One region of the Mesorhizobium sp. B2-5-4 genome, then DNA from elsewhere that is predicted to be linked to it. Evidence: riboswitches for the same ligand, from Rfam matches in the RefSeq annotation. Region 1 holds a riboswitch; each other region holds the start of a gene.
The links. A riboswitch is a leader RNA that binds a small molecule or an ion and turns the genes downstream of it on or off. The one in region 1 is predicted to bind cobalamin.
Positions count from the first base shown of each region.

Region 2: it holds a riboswitch for cobalamin, as region 1 does, so the genes downstream of both, bluB (5,6-dimethylbenzimidazole synthase) here and FJ492_RS25380 (CbtB domain-containing protein) in region 1, are expected to answer to the same signal.
Region 3: it holds a riboswitch for cobalamin, as region 1 does, so the genes downstream of both, FJ492_RS04740 (DUF1636 family protein) here and FJ492_RS25380 (CbtB domain-containing protein) in region 1, are expected to answer to the same signal.
Region 4: it holds a riboswitch for cobalamin, as region 1 does, so the genes downstream of both, FJ492_RS03585 (aromatic ring-hydroxylating dioxygenase subunit alpha) here and FJ492_RS25380 (CbtB domain-containing protein) in region 1, are expected to answer to the same signal.

Region 1 is NZ_VFUR01000026.1:65,592-69,795, forward strand. It holds gene cbiB (adenosylcobinamide-phosphate synthase CbiB) at 1-180, shown strand, start outside; gene cobO (cob(I)yrinic acid a,c-diamide adenosyltransferase) at 177-791, opposite strand; gene cobU (bifunctional adenosylcobinamide kinase/adenosylcobinamide-phosphate guanylyltransferase) at 793-1,308, opposite strand; gene FJ492_RS25375 (CbtA family protein) at 1,301-2,104, opposite strand; gene FJ492_RS25380 (CbtB domain-containing protein) at 2,120-2,299, opposite strand; cobalamin riboswitch at 2,335-2,533, opposite strand; gene FJ492_RS25385 (aromatic ring-hydroxylating dioxygenase subunit alpha) at 2,676-3,845, shown strand; gene FJ492_RS25390 (MFS transporter) at 3,850-4,204, opposite strand, start outside.
Region 2 is NZ_VFUR01000015.1:51,678-55,881, reverse strand. It holds gene FJ492_RS19350 (MFS transporter) at 1-105, opposite strand, end outside; gene FJ492_RS19345 (TetR/AcrR family transcriptional regulator) at 225-833, shown strand; gene FJ492_RS19340 (hypothetical protein) at 921-1,904, shown strand; partial or broken gene bluB (5,6-dimethylbenzimidazole synthase) at 2,069-2,578, opposite strand; cobalamin riboswitch at 2,750-2,932, opposite strand; gene FJ492_RS19330 (histone deacetylase family protein) at 3,111-4,037, shown strand; gene FJ492_RS19325 (exodeoxyribonuclease VII small subunit) at 4,041-4,204, shown strand, end outside.
Region 3 is NZ_VFUR01000003.1:33,977-38,180, reverse strand. It holds gene cobN (cobaltochelatase subunit CobN) at 1-282, opposite strand, end outside; gene cobW (cobalamin biosynthesis protein CobW) at 301-1,338, opposite strand; gene FJ492_RS04740 (DUF1636 family protein) at 1,335-1,769, opposite strand; cobalamin riboswitch at 1,807-2,014, opposite strand; gene FJ492_RS04735 (winged helix-turn-helix domain-containing protein) at 2,044-3,243, opposite strand; gene FJ492_RS04730 (NADH-quinone oxidoreductase subunit A) at 3,579-3,944, shown strand; gene FJ492_RS04725 (NADH-quinone oxidoreductase subunit B) at 3,935-4,204, shown strand, end outside.
Region 4 is NZ_VFUR01000002.1:209,428-213,631, forward strand. It holds gene FJ492_RS03580 (hybrid-cluster NAD(P)-dependent oxidoreductase) at 1-528, opposite strand, end outside; gene FJ492_RS03585 (aromatic ring-hydroxylating dioxygenase subunit alpha) at 593-1,840, opposite strand; cobalamin riboswitch at 1,955-2,157, opposite strand; gene FJ492_RS03590 (DUF680 domain-containing protein) at 2,652-2,858, shown strand; gene FJ492_RS03595 (DUF680 domain-containing protein) at 2,930-3,133, shown strand; gene FJ492_RS03600 (DUF680 domain-containing protein) at 3,200-3,439, shown strand; gene ugpC (sn-glycerol-3-phosphate ABC transporter ATP-binding protein UgpC) at 3,519-4,204, opposite strand, start outside.

The DNA of each region.
Region 1 (4,204 bases):
CTTGCCGGACCACGCAGCTATGGCGGTGTCATGGTCGACGACATCTTCATGGGCGAAGGCGGCCGCAGCGATGTCGACAGCGGCGATATAAGGCGCGCGCTGCAACTCTACCGTGTCGCTGATTTCCTGCTGATTGGCTTGTTCGGCCTAGTCGCGGTGATCGCTGTTCTGGTTTTTTAAAACTCGATGCCCTGCTGAGCTTTCACGCCCGCCGAGAAATGATGCTTGGTGACGCCCATCTCGGTGACCAGATCGGCAGCCTCGACCAGCGCTGGCTTGGCGTTGCGGCCGGTGATGACGACATGCAGACCCTCGCGCCGGCCCTTCAGCGCCGCAACCACCTTGTCGAGATCGAGATAGTCGTAGCGCAACGCAATGTTGAGCTCGTCGAGCACGACAAGGCTGATCGAGGGATCGTCGATCAATTCCAGCGCCTTGGCCCAGGCGGCTTCGGCGGCGGCGATATCGCGCTTCAGGTCCTGCGTCTCCCAAGTGAAACCCTCGCCCATAGCATGCCAGACCACGCGGTCGCCGAAGGCGGCAAACGCATCCTTCTCGCCGGTGTGCCATTTGCCCTTGATGAATTGCACGACGCCGACGCGCTTGCCGTGGCCGAGCATCCGCAGCGCCAGCCCGAAGGCGGCCGTGGTCTTGCCCTTGCCGGGACCGGTGTTGACGATCAGCAACCCCTTCTCGACCGTCTTGCTCGCAACCTCGGCGTCCTGCACCGCCTTGCGCTTGGCCATCTTGGCGCGATGGCGCTCTTCATCCTTGTCGTCGATATCGGTCATTTCACTTCACCTTGAGCGGTAGCCCCGCCACCATCAGCAGCACCGTGTCGGCAACCGCGGCGACCCGCTGGTTGAGCCGGCCGGCGTCGTCGCGAAAACGCCGCGCCAGCGCATTGTCGGGCACGATGCCTTGCCCGACCTCGTTCGACACCACGAACCACGGTCCGCGCGGCCGCGACAGCACGTCGGCCAGCCGTCGGCACTCCGCCTCGACGTCGTAATCGGCCAGCATGTGATTGGTCAGCCATAGCGTCAGGCAGTCGACAAGCACCGGCCGATCATCCGGCAAGGCCTCCAGCGCTTCGGCAAGGTCGAGTGACGCATCGATGGTCGACCAGCCCTCACCGCGCCGCGAGCGGTGCACCGCGATGCGCTCGCGCATCTCATCGTCATAGGTTTGCGCCGTGGCGACATACGTCCATGGCGGGGGGAATGCCGTCACCAGGGTTTCGGCGTGCGCGCTCTTTCCGGAGCGCGCGCCACCGATGATGAAAGTCAGCTTGCCGCGATCAGGCAAAGCTGTCGCGCAAGCTGGTCGCCGTGCCGGTGAAGCGCCTGCGCACCACGCCCACGACCGCGCCGAGCACCAGCCAGAACACCAGATTGGTCACCGTCACCGCCACCACGAACTGATGGTGCAGGCCTTCCGGGATAGGCGTCTCGAAACTGTCGGGCTGCGGCGCGCCGACGATATGCGGGACGACGATCAGCAAGACGGCGAAGATGGTCAATGGTAGCGATCTGCGAAACACGATCAGGCCAAGGCCGATAGCGGTCGCCGCGGCCGTTGCCGTCCACCAGATCTGGCGCGCAAGCAGATCGGCCGCCGGCATCGCCGGCAGTTCCGGCTGCAGGCCGAGGCCTGGTGCCAGCGTGAACACGGCAAAGCCGGCCAGCCCCCAGAATACGCCCTGGCGCCAATTGCCGACGCCGCCGGCAAACTCGGAAATCGCGACCAGGACCAGCGCGAAGCCGATGCCGGTGACGATATTGGCAACCACGCTGAAGGCAAAACGCTCGACACCGTCGGCCGGCGCCCAGCCTTCGTCTTTCTCCGCCGGTGCCGTGACTTCGGCGGGTGCTGGCGCGGCAGAACTCATCGCATTCCCAGCGGGCGCGACCGTGCTCACCGCATCGTTGCTCGCCGCCGGTGCAGCCGCGTGGTCATGGTGATGGCCGCCGCCGGCCTGTTCGTAGACTTCCGCCTTGAGGATCAGCGGCACTGTCGCATAGGCCTGCATGCAGGCGAGAACGACACCCGCCACGAGCCCCGCGATCGCCGCGACGAACACGACGTTGCGAAACAGATTCATGATGTCAGATCCTCGTTAGTGGCAGGGAAACGCCATCGAGTGGCGATAGTCGTGGGCGGCATTGTGGACCGCATCGATATGCGAGAAACCGACAAAGCCGACGACGAACATGCCGAGCAGCGCCGCGAGCGCGAGCTGCATGAAGCGCGACTGCGAGGAGACGGAGGCGCCGAGGGAGACGGAAGCGGTAGTCATGTCTTGTCCTTTCGCCCTCCACCCGAGGGCATCGAAGTCAGTTTCCTGTCGCCGGCAGGTCTCCTGGCTCGCGGATAAGCGCCCTTCCCCACCTTCCCGAGGAAAACCCTCAGTGGCATATGGAGAGGACTACCGCACACAGTTGCGGGGGCAGCCACGGCATTGGACAGGAATTCCTGTCCGCACCGCATTCCCTCTTGGCTCCAAAAAGGAACCGACGACGTTGGTGACTATAGGGAAATTTGCCGCGCGCGGCAAACCAAATTCCGACAGTCGCCAGCGCAGGAGCGTCGTATCGGCGAAGCCGCTCCATCCCGTCCTGATTGACAAATTTTCTAGTCGGGTGTCGGCTCGCAACCCTCACAGGAAGCCAGCCATGCAGCCCAATGCCAGCGAGCGCGAGCCCTATAACGGCCTGACCCGAACCGAGCCGACGCTGCCGTCATCGGCCTATTGGGACCAGGAGAACTATCAGCGTGATCTCGATGCCATCTGGTACAGAAATTGGCTGCTCGTCTGCCGCGAGACCGACCTTGCCCAGCCTTTGGCATTCCGCACCTTCCGCGTCGGTACGCAGGAAATCCTTGTGCTGCGCGACGACGCCGGCGAGTTGCATGCCTTCCACAACACGTGCCGGCATCGCGGTTCGCAGCTTTGCCAGGAAAGCGAAGGACGCCTGAAGGCGCGGCTGATCACCTGCCCGTACCATGCCTGGTCCTATTCGCTGCGTGGCGATCTGGTGCGTGTACCGTCGAAATCGCTGCCTGACGGCTTCGACGAGGCCGACCACCCGCTTTACCGCGTTGTACTCTCGGTGCGGCGGGGCTTCGTCTTCGTCAATCTTGCTGAAGATGCCGCCGGCTCAGTGCAGTCATCCTTCGACCCGGCCTCCGGCGACCTCGGCAACTGGCCGCTGGACACGCTGGTGTCAGGCCATGTGCTGCGCAAGGTGATGAACTGCAACTGGAAGATTTTCTGGGAAAACTTCAACGAGTGCCTGCACTGCCCGGGCGTCCACAAGGACCTGTCGCGGCTGGTGCCGATCTATGGCCGCGGCCTGATGAGCCGGCATGACGATCCCGAATGGACGCGCCATGCAGACAATGATGCGCCGGAATTCTCCGGCGGCCTGTGCGCCGGGGCTGAAACATGGTCGCGTGATGGGCAGACGCATGGGCCGGTTTTCCCCGGCTTGACGCAGGCGGAACGCACCGCCGGCCAGACCTACGCCACCAGCCTGCCCTCGATGTTCATCGTCGGCCATGTCGACTATGTCAGGACCGTGCGGCTGGTGCCGCTCGGTCCCGAACAGACCGAATTGACCGCCGAATGGCTGTTCTCGCCCGAGGCGCTCGCCGCCACCGATATCGACAACATCGTCGCCTTCGGCACACAGGTGCTGGAGGAGGATGCCGCGATCTGCGAGGTCAACCAGAAGGGCCTGCGCTCGATGCGTCATACAGCCGGCGTGCTGATGCCCGAGGAATATGAGCTGCACCGCTTCCACAATTGGGTGCGCGAGCGCCATGCTGAGCTTTCGCTCTGATTTTTTAGAGGGATTTAGGCAGGTAGCGCCAGGTCATGAGGCCACAAAACGCCGCCAGTAGGCCGAGCGTGACGAACACCGATCCCAATCCGAAGAAGGCCAGCACCACCGAATAGACCAGCGGCGGCGTCAATTCGGAAAAGTCGAGATAGGTGCGGTAGACCGCCGCCATCTGCGCGCGTTCATAGGAGCGCACCGAGCGCATGAAGGCGGTCGAGCCCAGCGCGTCGAGCGCGATGGTGAAGAAGGCGCCGCACAACAGGAAGGCGCCGGTCAGCAACGGCTCTGCCGCTCCGACCGTGCCCGCCGCCAGCAGCGACGCCGACATGGCGAAATAGGCAAACGTCATGGTGCGTCGG
Region 2 (4,204 bases), on a different contig from region 1:
GATGCCGATCGGCGCCATGGCGATCGGCAGGCGCGCCATGAAGCCGGCGGCGGCAAAGCCCCTGGCGCCAGGAGCGCGAAAGATTTCCGAGTAGGGGTTTTGCATGATCCTGTTCCTCGACAAGGGGCGATTCGACAATTACATACGAGACGTATAAGTGTTAAATAGACCATACGTCGCGTATGTCAATTGGCATACGGAGCGTATGTAGATAAGGCCAGAGCATGCACCGACCCCGCAGAGAGATGATCGCCGAGACGCGTGCCAAGCTGATCGCCGCGGCGCGCCAAGCCTTTGGCACCATCGGTTATGCCGAAGCGTCGATGGACGATTTCACCGCATCGGCCGGACTGACGCGCGGCGCCCTCTATCATCATTTCGGCGATAAGAAGGGACTGCTGCAGGCGGTTATCGCGCAAATCGATGCGGAAATGGCCGCGCGGGTGAATGAGGTCGCGTCGAGGGCGCCGACCCGCTGGCAGCATTTCGTCGACGAATGCACGACCTACATCGAAATGGCGCTGGAGCCGGAAATCCAGCGCATCATGTTCCGGGACGGTCCGGCCGTGCTGGGCGATCCGGCACAGTGGTCGAATGCCAATGCCTGCGTCGGTTCAATGACCGATCATCTGACCGCGCTGCAAGAGGAGGGGGTGGTCGTGCCGGGCCTCGATCCCGAGACCGCGGCGCGGCTGATCAACGGGGCGAGCAGCCAGGCCGCACAGCGGATCGCCAACTCGAACGATCCCGAAGCGACGTCGAGGAAGGTGGTGGCAGCGTTCAAGCAATTGCTCGAAGGCCTGCTCGAAAAGCCGGAAGCGCGGCCAAACTGAGCCACCGTGGCGCTCCCGCCACCGCCTGCAATTGACAATAGACGGTTTGGGCGCATCCTCCACAGCCACCTCTGGGGGATTCGGGGCATGTGGGATTTCGATATCGGCAGGTCGGTGTCCATCATGATGCGGACCTGGCCTTTCATCGTCTTTCGCATGATCGTCTATTTCGGCATCACGCTGGCCTATATCATGGCCACCGGCACGGGCGCCTCCGTCGGCTATGGCGTCGGCCATATCTCCACCGATCCCGACGGACCGCTGTCCTTTGCCATGTGGGGCGGGATTGTTGGCTTCGGCCTCGTCTCGATCGCCGTCTACTGGATCCGCGAATACATCCTCTACGTCGTCAAGGCAGGCCATATCGCCGTCATGGTGCATCTGATCGACGGCCATGACATACCCGACGGCCAGAACCAGATCGCCTACGCGAAAGAGGTTGTGACCGAGCGTTTTGCCGAAGCGAACATCCTTTTCGTCGTCGACCAGCTGGTCAAGGGCGCCATCCGTGCCATCACCGGCCTGCTGGGCGGCATTGCGGCTTTCCTGCCCATTCCGGGCCTGAGCGGCCTGGTCTCATTCCTCAACACGGTGATCCGCCTGTCGCTGACCTATGTCGACGAGATCATTCTCGGCTACAACATCCGCATCAATTCGTCCTCACCCTTCGAGACCGCACGGCAAGGCGTCGTGCTCTACGCCCAGAACGGCAAGATCATGGTCAAGAACGCAGTCTGGCTGGCGTTGATCATGTGGGGGGTCTCCTTCGTCATCTTCCTGCTGATGCTGGCTCCGGCGGCCGCCATTCTTGACGTCATGCCCGGACAGCTCGCCGGCTGGGCCTTCGTTCTGGCCATTGTCTTTGCCTGGGCCTTCAAGGCGGCGTTCATCGAACCTTTCGCTATTGCCTGCCTGATGCAGGTCTATTTCAAGACCATCGAGGGCCAGGTGCCCGATGCCGCCTGGGACGCACGGCTGGCCGATGCCTCGTCGAAGTTCCGGGAACTCAAGCGCAAGGCGCTCTCCACCTTCGACGGTTCGCGCTGGGGCACGGCCGGCGCGACGCGCTGATCGGCGGGGTTTGCCGGCGCAGCGGCGACGGTGTTGAGGCGGGCCACCGTAGATTTGAGCGAGGCTTCACCCTGGCCGCAAAAAGTCTCGCTCATGATCAGTTCGGGCAGCGGCAGCCGTCGGCCCCAGCCATGCGTTTCGAGGTCCGGTTTCGGCGCAAACTCCGAGACACGGCCGACGCAGAGATAGGCGATCGGCGTCACGTGGTCGGGGATGGACAGCAGGCTTTTTAGCGCTTGCGCCTCGATGATGCTGACCCAGCCGACGCCAACGCCCTCGGCGCGGGCCGCCAGCCAGAAATTCTGTACCGCGCAGACCGTACTGTAGAGATCCATTTCCGGATTGTGCCAACGTCCCAGCGGCGAGCCTTTCGAGCGCTCGTGGTCGCAGGTGATACAGATGTTGAGCGCGCTTTCGCAAATGCCTTCGAGCTTGAGCTTGCGGTAGAGCGCCCGCCGGTCCGCCTCGATTGCCGGCAGTTCCTGTTCGCGCGCGGCAAGGAACAGGTCGCGCACCTTCGCCCGTCGCGCGGCATCGCGAATGACGATGAAATTCCAAGGCTGCATGAAGCCGACCGATGGCGCGTGATGGGCAGCAAGCAGCAGCCGCGCCAGCACCTCGTCGTCGATCGCTTCCGATGTAAAATGGCTGCGGACGTCGCGCCGCGTGAACATGGCGCGGTAAACCGCGTCGCGCGCGATCTGATCAAATCCATTGGCCGTTGGAGCGGTCATAGCTTCCGGCATCGCTTGTCCCCTTGCGATTGCAGCAGTTCAAATTCTCAGAGCGTACTTTGTGCGTCCAGGAGGGCGCACGTCGTTCTGATGCCATCCGCCTGACCATGCGGATGACGATGCCTGCCAGGCCGGTCTTCTGGCTCGGGATCAACCCGCGTCCGGTGCCTTCCCGTCATCGACAGTGGCACTTACCGGCGCGGTCCCCCTCACAGCGTTGGGCACGCCACGGTATCAAACCGTGTTCCCGATTCTCCCGCCAGAGCATTTGCAGCCAAGTGGAATCACTTGGCGTCGCAGAATGCGGCTAAAACAAACAGACCGGCGGGCACCAGGCAGTGGCGGCGACCTTACGCCGAAGCGCCGGCGACGCCAATGCCCGCAGCGACATGAATGGACGCAGCCGTGATTTTCCCCAGCGATCAAGCCGCAACGCATGGCCATCACGGCGCCGGGGCACTAGATAGGGGACATGGCCACTCGTCTCTACACGCACCCGATCTTCCTCGAACACATCACCCCGCCAGGTCACCCCGAGCGGCCCGACCGCTTGCGCGCCATCGAGCGCGTGCTCGACGACGAAGCTTTTGCCGCGCTTGACCGCGCCGAGGCACCGCAAGGCGACGAGGCTACCATCCTCTATGCGCATCCCGCCGATTTCGTCGCGCGCGTGCGCGCCGCCATTCCCGCTGAAGGCCTCGCCCGCATCGACGCCGACACCACCGCCAGCCCGAAGAGCTGGCAGGCGGTGATCACCGCGATCGGCGCCGCCAATGCCGCCGTCGACGACGTCTTTGCGGGCCGCGCCGACAATGTCTTCGTCGCCGCCCGGCCGCCTGGCCATCATGCTGAAAAGAACACGGCCATGGGCTTCTGCTTCTTCAACACTGCGGCTATCGCTGCCCGCTATGCGCAGAAGAAGCATGGCGCGGAGCGTGTCGCCGTCGTCGATTGGGACGTGCACCATGGCAACGGCACGCAGGATATTTTTTGGGACGATCCCTCGGTGCTCTATTGCTCGACGCACCAGATGCCGCTCTATCCCGGCACCGGCGCGAAGAACGAGACCGGCGCCGGCAACATCGTCAACGCGCCGCTGGCGCCGCAGACCGGCAGCGAGGTGTTTCGCGATGCTTTCCTGTCGCGCGTGCTGCCGGCACTCGACAATTTCGCGCCCGACCTGATCATCATTTCGGCCGGCTTCGACGCGCACCATCGCGACCCGCTGGCGGAGATCAATCTTACCGAGGACGATTTCGACTGGGCGACCGGCCAACTGATGCAGCGCGCCGCACGCCATAGCGGCAACCGGCTCGTCAGCGTGCTCGAGGGCGGCTACGATCTGCAGGGATTGGCATTTTCGGTCGGCGCCCATGTCGGGCGACTGATGAAAGGATGAATGATGACTAGTGAGATCAACGAAGACATCAAGGCGATGAGCTTCGAGCAGGCACTCGACGCGCTGGAGAAGATCGTCGATGATCTGGAGCGTGGCGACGTGCCGCTCGACCAGTCGATCCGGATCTACGAACGCGGCGAGGCGCTGAAGGTGCATTGCGACCGGTT
Region 3 (4,204 bases), on a different contig from region 1:
GCGCCACCAGTCGTAGCCGCCGAGGATGCGCACCATGATGACCTTGGCATGGCGGGCGACGCTGTCGATCCAGAGATCGACGGACATGGGATGGCGCAGGTCGCGCAGTGCGGCGAGCCGCATCGACGGCAGGCGATCGGCGTCGGCCTTCCATGCCGCCGCCAGTCCGGCGAGATCGCTGTCGGTGAAGGACAAGGCCACGATATCCGCCGGCGCCTGCCGGAGATCGACAGGCTCGGCGAGGTCGTCGAGCGAGGCGGAGGTCGTGGTGAGGATGTGCATCGCGGCCCGTGCCTGAAATCAGCCGGCGAGGATACGTTCGATCGCCGGACGGTTCAGCCCCTTGAGGCCGATGACGACGAGGCGCGAGCGGCGGTCGTCCCCGGCGGTCCAGGCCCGGTCGTAGTAATGATTGACGCGCTGGCCGACGGCCTGCAGCAGGAGCCGCATCGGCTTGCCACCGACCTCGACGAAGCCTTTCACCCGCAGCACGTTTTCCTGTTCGGCGGCGGCGGCGACGCGTTTTGCCAGGTCGTCGGGATTGGCGATCGAGGGGATGTCGACGATGAACGTGTCGAAGTCGTCATGCTCGTGGTCGAACGCGCCGTCATGATGGGATTTTCGGTTCTCGATGTCGTCCTCGACGGCGAGACCGAGCCCGAGCAGTACGGAGGGATCGACCTTGCCATAAGACGTCGGCACGATCTTCACTGCGCGGGCGGAGTGTTCGCCAATGATGGCATGGGCGCGGGCTGAGCCCTCGGCGTCCATCAGGTCGCTCTTCGACAGGATGATCAGGTCGGCGCAGGCGATCTGATCCTCGAACACCTCCTCGACAGGATCATCATGGTCGAGGCTTTCATCCCCGGCGCGCTGCGCCTGCAGGGCGTCCATGTCGTTGGCGACGCGGCCTTCGGCAAGTGCGGGACCGTCGACCACGGCGATGACGCCGTCGACGGTCACCCGGCTCTTCACTGTCGGCCACTGGAAAGCCTGGACCAGCGGCTTGGGCAAAGCGAGGCCCGAGGTTTCGATCAGGATATGGTCGACCTTCGGCGTCAGCGACAGGATCTGGTCGAGCGCCGGCACGAAATCGTCGGCGACGGTGCAGCAGATGCAGCCATTGGCCAACTCGACGATGTTTTCCTCTGGGCAGGTGTCGATGCCACAGCCTTTCAGGATTTCGCCGTCGATGCCGATGTCACCGAATTCGTTGACAATGATCGCGATACGCTTGCCGCCGGCGTTTTCCAGGAGATGGCGGACCAGGGTCGTCTTGCCGGCGCCGAGGAAGCCGGTGACGACGGTGCAGGGAACGCGGGAAACGGATGCGGTCATATCAAGTCTTTCAGCATGTCGAGGGGAGGGATGCGGGCCACGAGGCCGCGCTTGAGGCTATCGGGCCGGCCCCGCCAGGGAATGAGGCCGTCGCTGGAGGTGGCGAAGAGTTTCGCGCCAGTGACGAGATCGGCGCCGCTGGTCCTGGTCAGATCGCCGAATACATAGCTCCAGCAGCCGTCACGCAGGATCGCGGCGCTCAGTCGACGTTTGCAATTGCCGAGGCATTCGACGGTGCGGATGCGGATGTTGTCGCCCGAGGCGGCTCGGCGCGTATCTTCGGCCAAAAGTTCGCCGGCCCGGGGACGGGCGTCGGAGCCGCTCTCGTCGCGACAGGAGGCGCAGACGATGACAGTGATGCCGGCCAGGGAATCATCCTCGCCGGACGAAATGTCCATTGTTTCAGCCGAAAAACTGCTGTCGCGATCCAAATCAGGCTCCTTGCCCGGAAAACCCGCCGGGCGATCGGATACTTGCATTCCAGACGGCAGGTCTCCTGGCTCGCGGGTCATCGCCTTGGGTAGCCGCCTTCCCGGGACAATCCCAGTGGCTTTCGGCCTTGGCTCTTCGCTCACAGTTGCGGGGACAGCCGCGGATTTGGGATTTTCAATCCCGCACCGCATTCCCTCTTGGCTCCTCCCTTTGCCGAGAGGAGACCGTCTGGATCCGATTTAGGCTCTTGCGGGCAGCGGTGTCAACGCGAGCTTACGACACTGCGATGTCGGACAGCGCCGGGCCCAGGTCGCCGGCAGGCGTCACTTCGATGCGTTCGAGGCCAAGCCAGCCCTGCATCTGCTTCAATTCCTCGAAGAGCTGAGCGGCGGTATCGGGCGGTGCGCCGGGCTCGGCGTAAGCAGCATGGGCACGCAGGACACTTGCCGGCCGGTCTGCCTTGAGGTCGACGCGCGCCACGATCCTGTCGCCGAGCAGGAAGGGCAGGACATAATAGCCGTATTGGCGCTTGTCGGCCGGCGTGTAGATCTCGATCCGGTAGTGAAAATTGAACAGCCGCTCTGAGCGCGAGCGCTCGAAGACAACGGGGTCGAACGGCGCCAGCAGGGCGCGGGCCTCGATCTTGCGTGGCAATCGCGCGTCCCTATAGAGGTAAGCCGGCTTGTCCCAGCCCTCGACGCGGACCGGCAGCAACTCGCCGAGTTCGACCAGTTCCTCCAGGCGGCCTTTCATGTCGGCGGGGGAGAGTCGAAAATAGTCGCGCAGGTCGCCTGATGTCGCGATGCCGTGGGCGCGGGCGGAGATGCGCAGCAATTCACGATGCGCGTCCTCGGCGGCCGGTACTGGCAGGTCGAGAATCGCCTGCGGCAGCACGCGCTCTGGCAGGTCGTAGAAGCGCTCGAAGCCGCGCCGGTGCGCCGTGGTGATGCGCCCGGCCCAGAACAGCCATTCGAAGGCATGCTTGGCGTGGCTCCAGCCCCACCAGCCGCCGGAGCCTTTCTGGCCCTCCAGCGCGGAAGCGGCGACCGGGCCGCGCTGGACGACCTCGCGGTAGATCTCTTCTACGTAGGCGGCGTGCTCGCGGCCCCATTTGGCCAGCCCCAGATACATTTCATCGCCTTGCTCGGCGCGCTGCATGCGCCAGCGCATCAGCGGGTAGGTCTCGACCGGCAGGAACGAGGCCTCATGCGCCCAGTATTCGAAGACCGTGCGCTTGCGGGTCACGGCGGCGTTGTCGAGCAAAGCGAGGGGATAGGGGCCAAGACGCGAATAGAGCGGCATGTAATGGGCACGAACCACCGCACTGACGGAATCGATCTGCAGCAGGCCGGTGCGGGACAGAACGCGGGCGAAGTGGCGGCGGTCGGGCGTACCGGCGGGGCGGGGATCGAGAAACCCTTGAGCGGCGAGCGCGATGCGCCGGGCGGCGGCAAGCGAGATCTTTTCCTTCATGCGGATGCGTCTCTGATGGACCTGTCTAACGTCGTTGCGAGGCGTGATTCCAGCCCATGCTAGCAGGGTTTTGGCGGCAACCCTGTCAGGAGAGAAAAGTGGAGTAAATGGCGAAGGAAATCAAACAGGAGCGTATGGGACCAGTTTCTCCCGGATTGCCGTCCAGCTCGGTGTTTTGAACAAGGTTTGACTTGCTTCGCTGGAAGTGCTGCGCTAACCCTCGCCGCGTTGCAGCATAGGCTCCTTAAAACGGTTCAGCGGTTAAACTGTCACGCTTCCGCATTAAGCTCCGGTGCTGTAATCAACGTGGATTGGCGCCAACGGAAAGCCGCTGCATGAACGCACTCCTCAGTTCGTACCTGCCCATCGTCCTGTTTATCGGCGTGGCGCTGGTGGTCGGTCTGGCGCTGCTGGCTGCGCCCTTCCTGGTAGCCTACCGCAACCCGGATCCCGAGAAGCTGTCCGCCTATGAATGCGGATTCAACTCGTTCGACGATGCCCGCATGAAATTCGACATCCGCTTCTATCTGGTGTCGATCCTGTTCATCATCTTCGACCTGGAAGTAGCCTTCCTCTTCCCCTGGGCGGTGTCCTTCTCGAAGATTGGCATGCTCGGTTTCTGGTCAATGATGGTGTTTTTGGCGGTGCTGACCATCGGCTTTGCCTATGAATGGAAAAAAGGAGCGCTGGAATGGGATTGAACGACAGTTCAGGCACCCTCGTCGCGCCGAAGCCCAAGGGTATCATTGATCCCAACACCGGCAAGCCGGTGGGGGAGGACGATCCCTTCTTCCTCGAAATCAACAACGAGCTTGCCGACAAGGGTTTTCTGGTCACCTCGACCGAGGCGCTGATCACCTGGGCGCGCAGCGGTTCGCTGATGTTCATGACCTTCGGTCTGGCGTGCTGCGCGGTCGAAATGATCCACACCTCGATGCCGCGCTACGATTCGGAGCGCTTC
Region 4 (4,204 bases), on a different contig from region 1:
CAGCTCCAGCTCCTTGCGGAAGATGATCTCTTCCGGGCGCCGCGCGCAGTTGACGAAGCCGACATCGGTCCATGGTGCGCAGTCGTTCAGCCAGCGCAGCATCGACATCATCGGCGTCACGCCGGAACCGGCCGAGATGAACAGATATTTCGCCGCCGGATGGCTGTGCAGTGAAAAGTCGCCGCCCGGTCCATAGGCCTTGACGTGCGAGCCGGGCGCCAGGTGATCGAACATCCAGCGTGTGCCGATGCTGCCCACCTGCGCCTTCACCGTCACCGCGATCGAGAATGGCCGCGACGGTGACGATGACAGCGTATAGGTGCGCATCAGCGGCCCGTCCGGTGTCGGCAATTCCAGCGTCACGAACTGGCCCGGCTTGTAGCGGAACCAGGTCTGGTTGTCGGAGCGGAAGGTGAAGGTCTTCACGTCGGGCGCCTCGTCGGTGACGCCGGTCACTTCCAGCACCTGCAGCCTGTCGTTCCAGGGCGCCATCTGGTCGAGATGGCGATAGAGGCCGAGGTCCGTCATCGCATTCATCCTCTTGTCCCTTTTGTTCTGCGCATGCCCAAAACCGCCGTCTTTAGCGATATGCCTAGGCAACGCTGCGCAGGGCCGGCCGGCCGCCTTCGGCAAGCCGTGGCCCGATGAAGGACGCGTACCACTCGACGAACTGGATCACGCCGCCCTCATGGAGCTCCGAATAGGGGCCTGGCTCGTAGGCCGGCGACAGGATGCCGAAGGCGTTTTCCTCGACGATGCGGCGATCCTGGTCGTTGGTCTCGGTCCAGACATGGGTGAGTTCTGCGAGATCGTAATCGACGCCCTCGACCGCATCCTTATGCACCAGCCATTTGGTCGTCACCGCCGTTTCCGTGGCGCTGATCGGCAGCACCCGGAAGGTGACGGCGTGGTCGCCCAGGATGTGGTTCCAGGTCGTCGGATAGTGGTAAAGCAGCAACGAACCGATGCGGTTGGTTGAAACGCTGTCGGAAAGGTTCCTCTCGACCGCGCGCTTTCCCGTCATCGTATAGCTGACGGCATCGCGCAGCAGCGGTGCGCGGGTCGCGCGATACTGGCCGGCCGGATCGATGCGGAACTTGCTCGGCAGGCCGGCCGCTTCGCATTTCGCCCAGTGCGCCAGCATCTCCGGATCGCTGTCGGCGCCTTGCACGCCGGTTACCGTCGGTGCTTCCGGGAAGGTCTTGCAGAGTTCGGGATGATTGCCGGCGCAATGATAGCATTCGCGGTTGTTTTCCCAGACCAGCTTCCAGTTGCCCTTCTCGATGATGGTGCTCTCGAAGGCGACTTTTGCCTCACGCAGCCGGTGCGGCAAAAGGTAGGGCTCGATCATCGCCCGCATCGGCGCGAAGTCGGCTGGCTCCTTGGCCAGGCAGATGAAGACATAGCCGGCGACGCTTTCGCAGGCGACCGGCTTCAGCCCGAACTGGCTCTTGTCGAACCCATCGGCCATCTGGCGGGCGAACAGCAGCCGGCCGTCGAGCTCGTAGGTCCATTGGTGATAGGGACAGACCAGCTTGGCGGCCGTGCCCTTGTCGGAATTGCAGACGCGGCTGCCGCGATGGCGGCAGGAATTGTGGAAGGCGTTGATCTTGCCCTGCTGATCGCGCACCAGCACGACCGGATAATCGCCGATCTGCGCGGTGATGAAGCTGCCCGGCTTGGGCAATTCGCAATCATGGCCGATGAACAGCCAGTCGCGATACCAGATCAACTCCATGTCCAGCTTGAAGTAGTCCGGGTCGGTGTAAAAGGGCTGTTCCAGCGAAAAGTCTTGTCTGCGGCTGCTCAAGAGCCTCAGCATGTCGTTGCGCGCGTCCATGTCCTGTCCTCAGTTTCAAGGACTGAACTGGTGGTGATTGAGGAAGGACTGGGCGCAGATCGGCGAAAAGCCGGACAAACACCATCCGCCTCTTGACCGCCCACCGCGATCAGTCGAGTTCTAGCGATCTCGGGCTGGTTTCCGGGCTCTGGAGTTGTCCTTGCGGACCATCGCGACACCTTCCCAGGCTTTAGCCCAGTGGTCTCCCGTTGCGACTTGAACTCCACCACCGTTGCGGGGGCAGCGCCGGAATCTGACCGGCTTCCCAATTCTCCGCTCCGTCGTCACGCAGCGGCACCTGAGATGCCTGATCTAATCACGACAGGCTTTGCGACATCGGCACGAAAGCGACATCGCATCCATGCGGCGCGACACGCATGCTGGATCGTCACGACAGGCTTGTAGCCGTTGGAATCGCCTTCTGTCGCCAAGCCGCGCCGGCACCGTCTTCGACCCCTTTGCCGGCAGCAAACAGGTTAACAGTTTCAAAAAGTGACTATTAGAGGAGTCTAAAATCGAACCGAACGGTTCGTTTCTGTTGACGGTGCGTGCAAGAGGCTGTGAACGCCGAGCCTCCGACACAGTTGGTGATCAGGATGCTGTTTCAAGGTAACTAGCTGATATCACAAGAGAAAATAAGAGATGCGGAAAGCGCTGGTACAATTTCAAGTGGTGGAGTCATGGTCCACGCTGAACAACTTCGTGATTGGAAACGGCAAGGGTGCTCTCCCACATCGGGGCTGTCCGGACGACGCGATTTAATCCCAAGACACGCCGCTAGATGGACGGAAAAATACTGGAGTACCAAAAAATGAAAAAGATCATTCTCACTGCCGCCGCCCTTCTGGCTGTTTCCGGCAGCGCCTTCGCTGGTAGCGACAATTACGGTTCGAACGGCGCCAACCAGCCTGCTGCCGCGGTGGACAGCTCGTACACCGCTTCCACCTCCACCAAGACGTCGGAGCCGGGTGCTCAAACGCCTGCTCAGGGCAGCGATCGCAACCTCTTCGGCCGCTAACGGCCTGTCCCCACGGACGGCGGGCTTGCCCGCCGATCCGGTAGAATTCAAGAAATTCAGGAGTGTCTAAAATGAACAAGATCCTTATTGCCGCCGCCGCCGTTCTGGCCATTTCCGGCAGCGCTTTTGCCAGCGACAACTATGGCTCCAACGGTGCCAACCAGCCTGCCGCCGCGGTGGACAACTCGTACACCGCGTCGGTCGACAAGTCGGCTCCTGCCAGCCAGGAGCCCGTCCAGCACGGCGCCGATCGCAACCTGTTCGGCAACAACTAACATCTCTTCAAGCAAGGACGGCGCGCTCAGCCCGCCCCTTGAATTCGAAAAAATCGGAGCACCAAAATGAAAAAGATTGTTCTTACCGCCGTCGCTCTTCTGATTGCCGCTGGCAGCGCCTATGCCGGCAACGACAACGTTGGCGACACCGACATCAACAAGCTGGCGACCGTCAACGTCGACACCTCGCATACGGGCTCGATCCGCAAGAGCGAATCGCCCGTCTACAAGCTGCTCAATTCGTCGGGCGACGTACAGAAGTCCGTCCCTCAGGGCGCAGACCGCAACCTCTTCGGCAACAACTAACCAGCCGTGGTAATATACAAAAGAGAGCGGCGGGCTTGCCCGCCGCTCTCTTTTTGCGTTGTCGAGACAGCTTGTGGTCTCAGGCGGCTTTTGCTTCCGCTTCCTGCAGGGCGAACGACCGTCCATCCGCATCGAAGATATGAAGATCTCCGGCATTGGCGGTCAGCCGCAGCGTCGAGCCGCGCTTGACCTCGACATTGCCCGGCAACTTGGTCACCAGCGGCAGGTCGGCACGGCCGATGTCGATATAGACCAGCTGAACCTCACCGAGCTGCTCGAGATAATCGACCGTCCCCTCGAACAGATAATCGCTACCACTGGCGATCGCGAGATCTTCCGGCCGCACGCCGAAGCTGACCGCCGCTCCCTTTGCCGAAGCAGGCGTTGCGATCGGTACCGTCGCCTTGCGTCCGCCGACATGACTGACGATGGTCGGATTGCCCGTCTTGTCGACCGTCGCCGGCAGGATATTCATGGCCGGTGAGCCGATGAACTGGGCGACGAAGAGGTTGCCGGGGTTCTTGTAGAGCTCCATCGGCGTGCCGACCTGCTCGATGTGGCCATCCTTCAGCACGACGATGCGGTCGGCCAGCGTCATCGCCTCGACCTGGTCGTGCGTGACATAGACCATAGTCGTGTTGGGCATCGATTCCTTGAGCTTGGCGATCTCGATGCGCGTGGCGACGCGCAGCGCCGCGTCAAGGTTCGACAGCGGTTCGTCGAACAGGAACACTTTCGGATTGCGCACGATGGCTCGGCCGATGG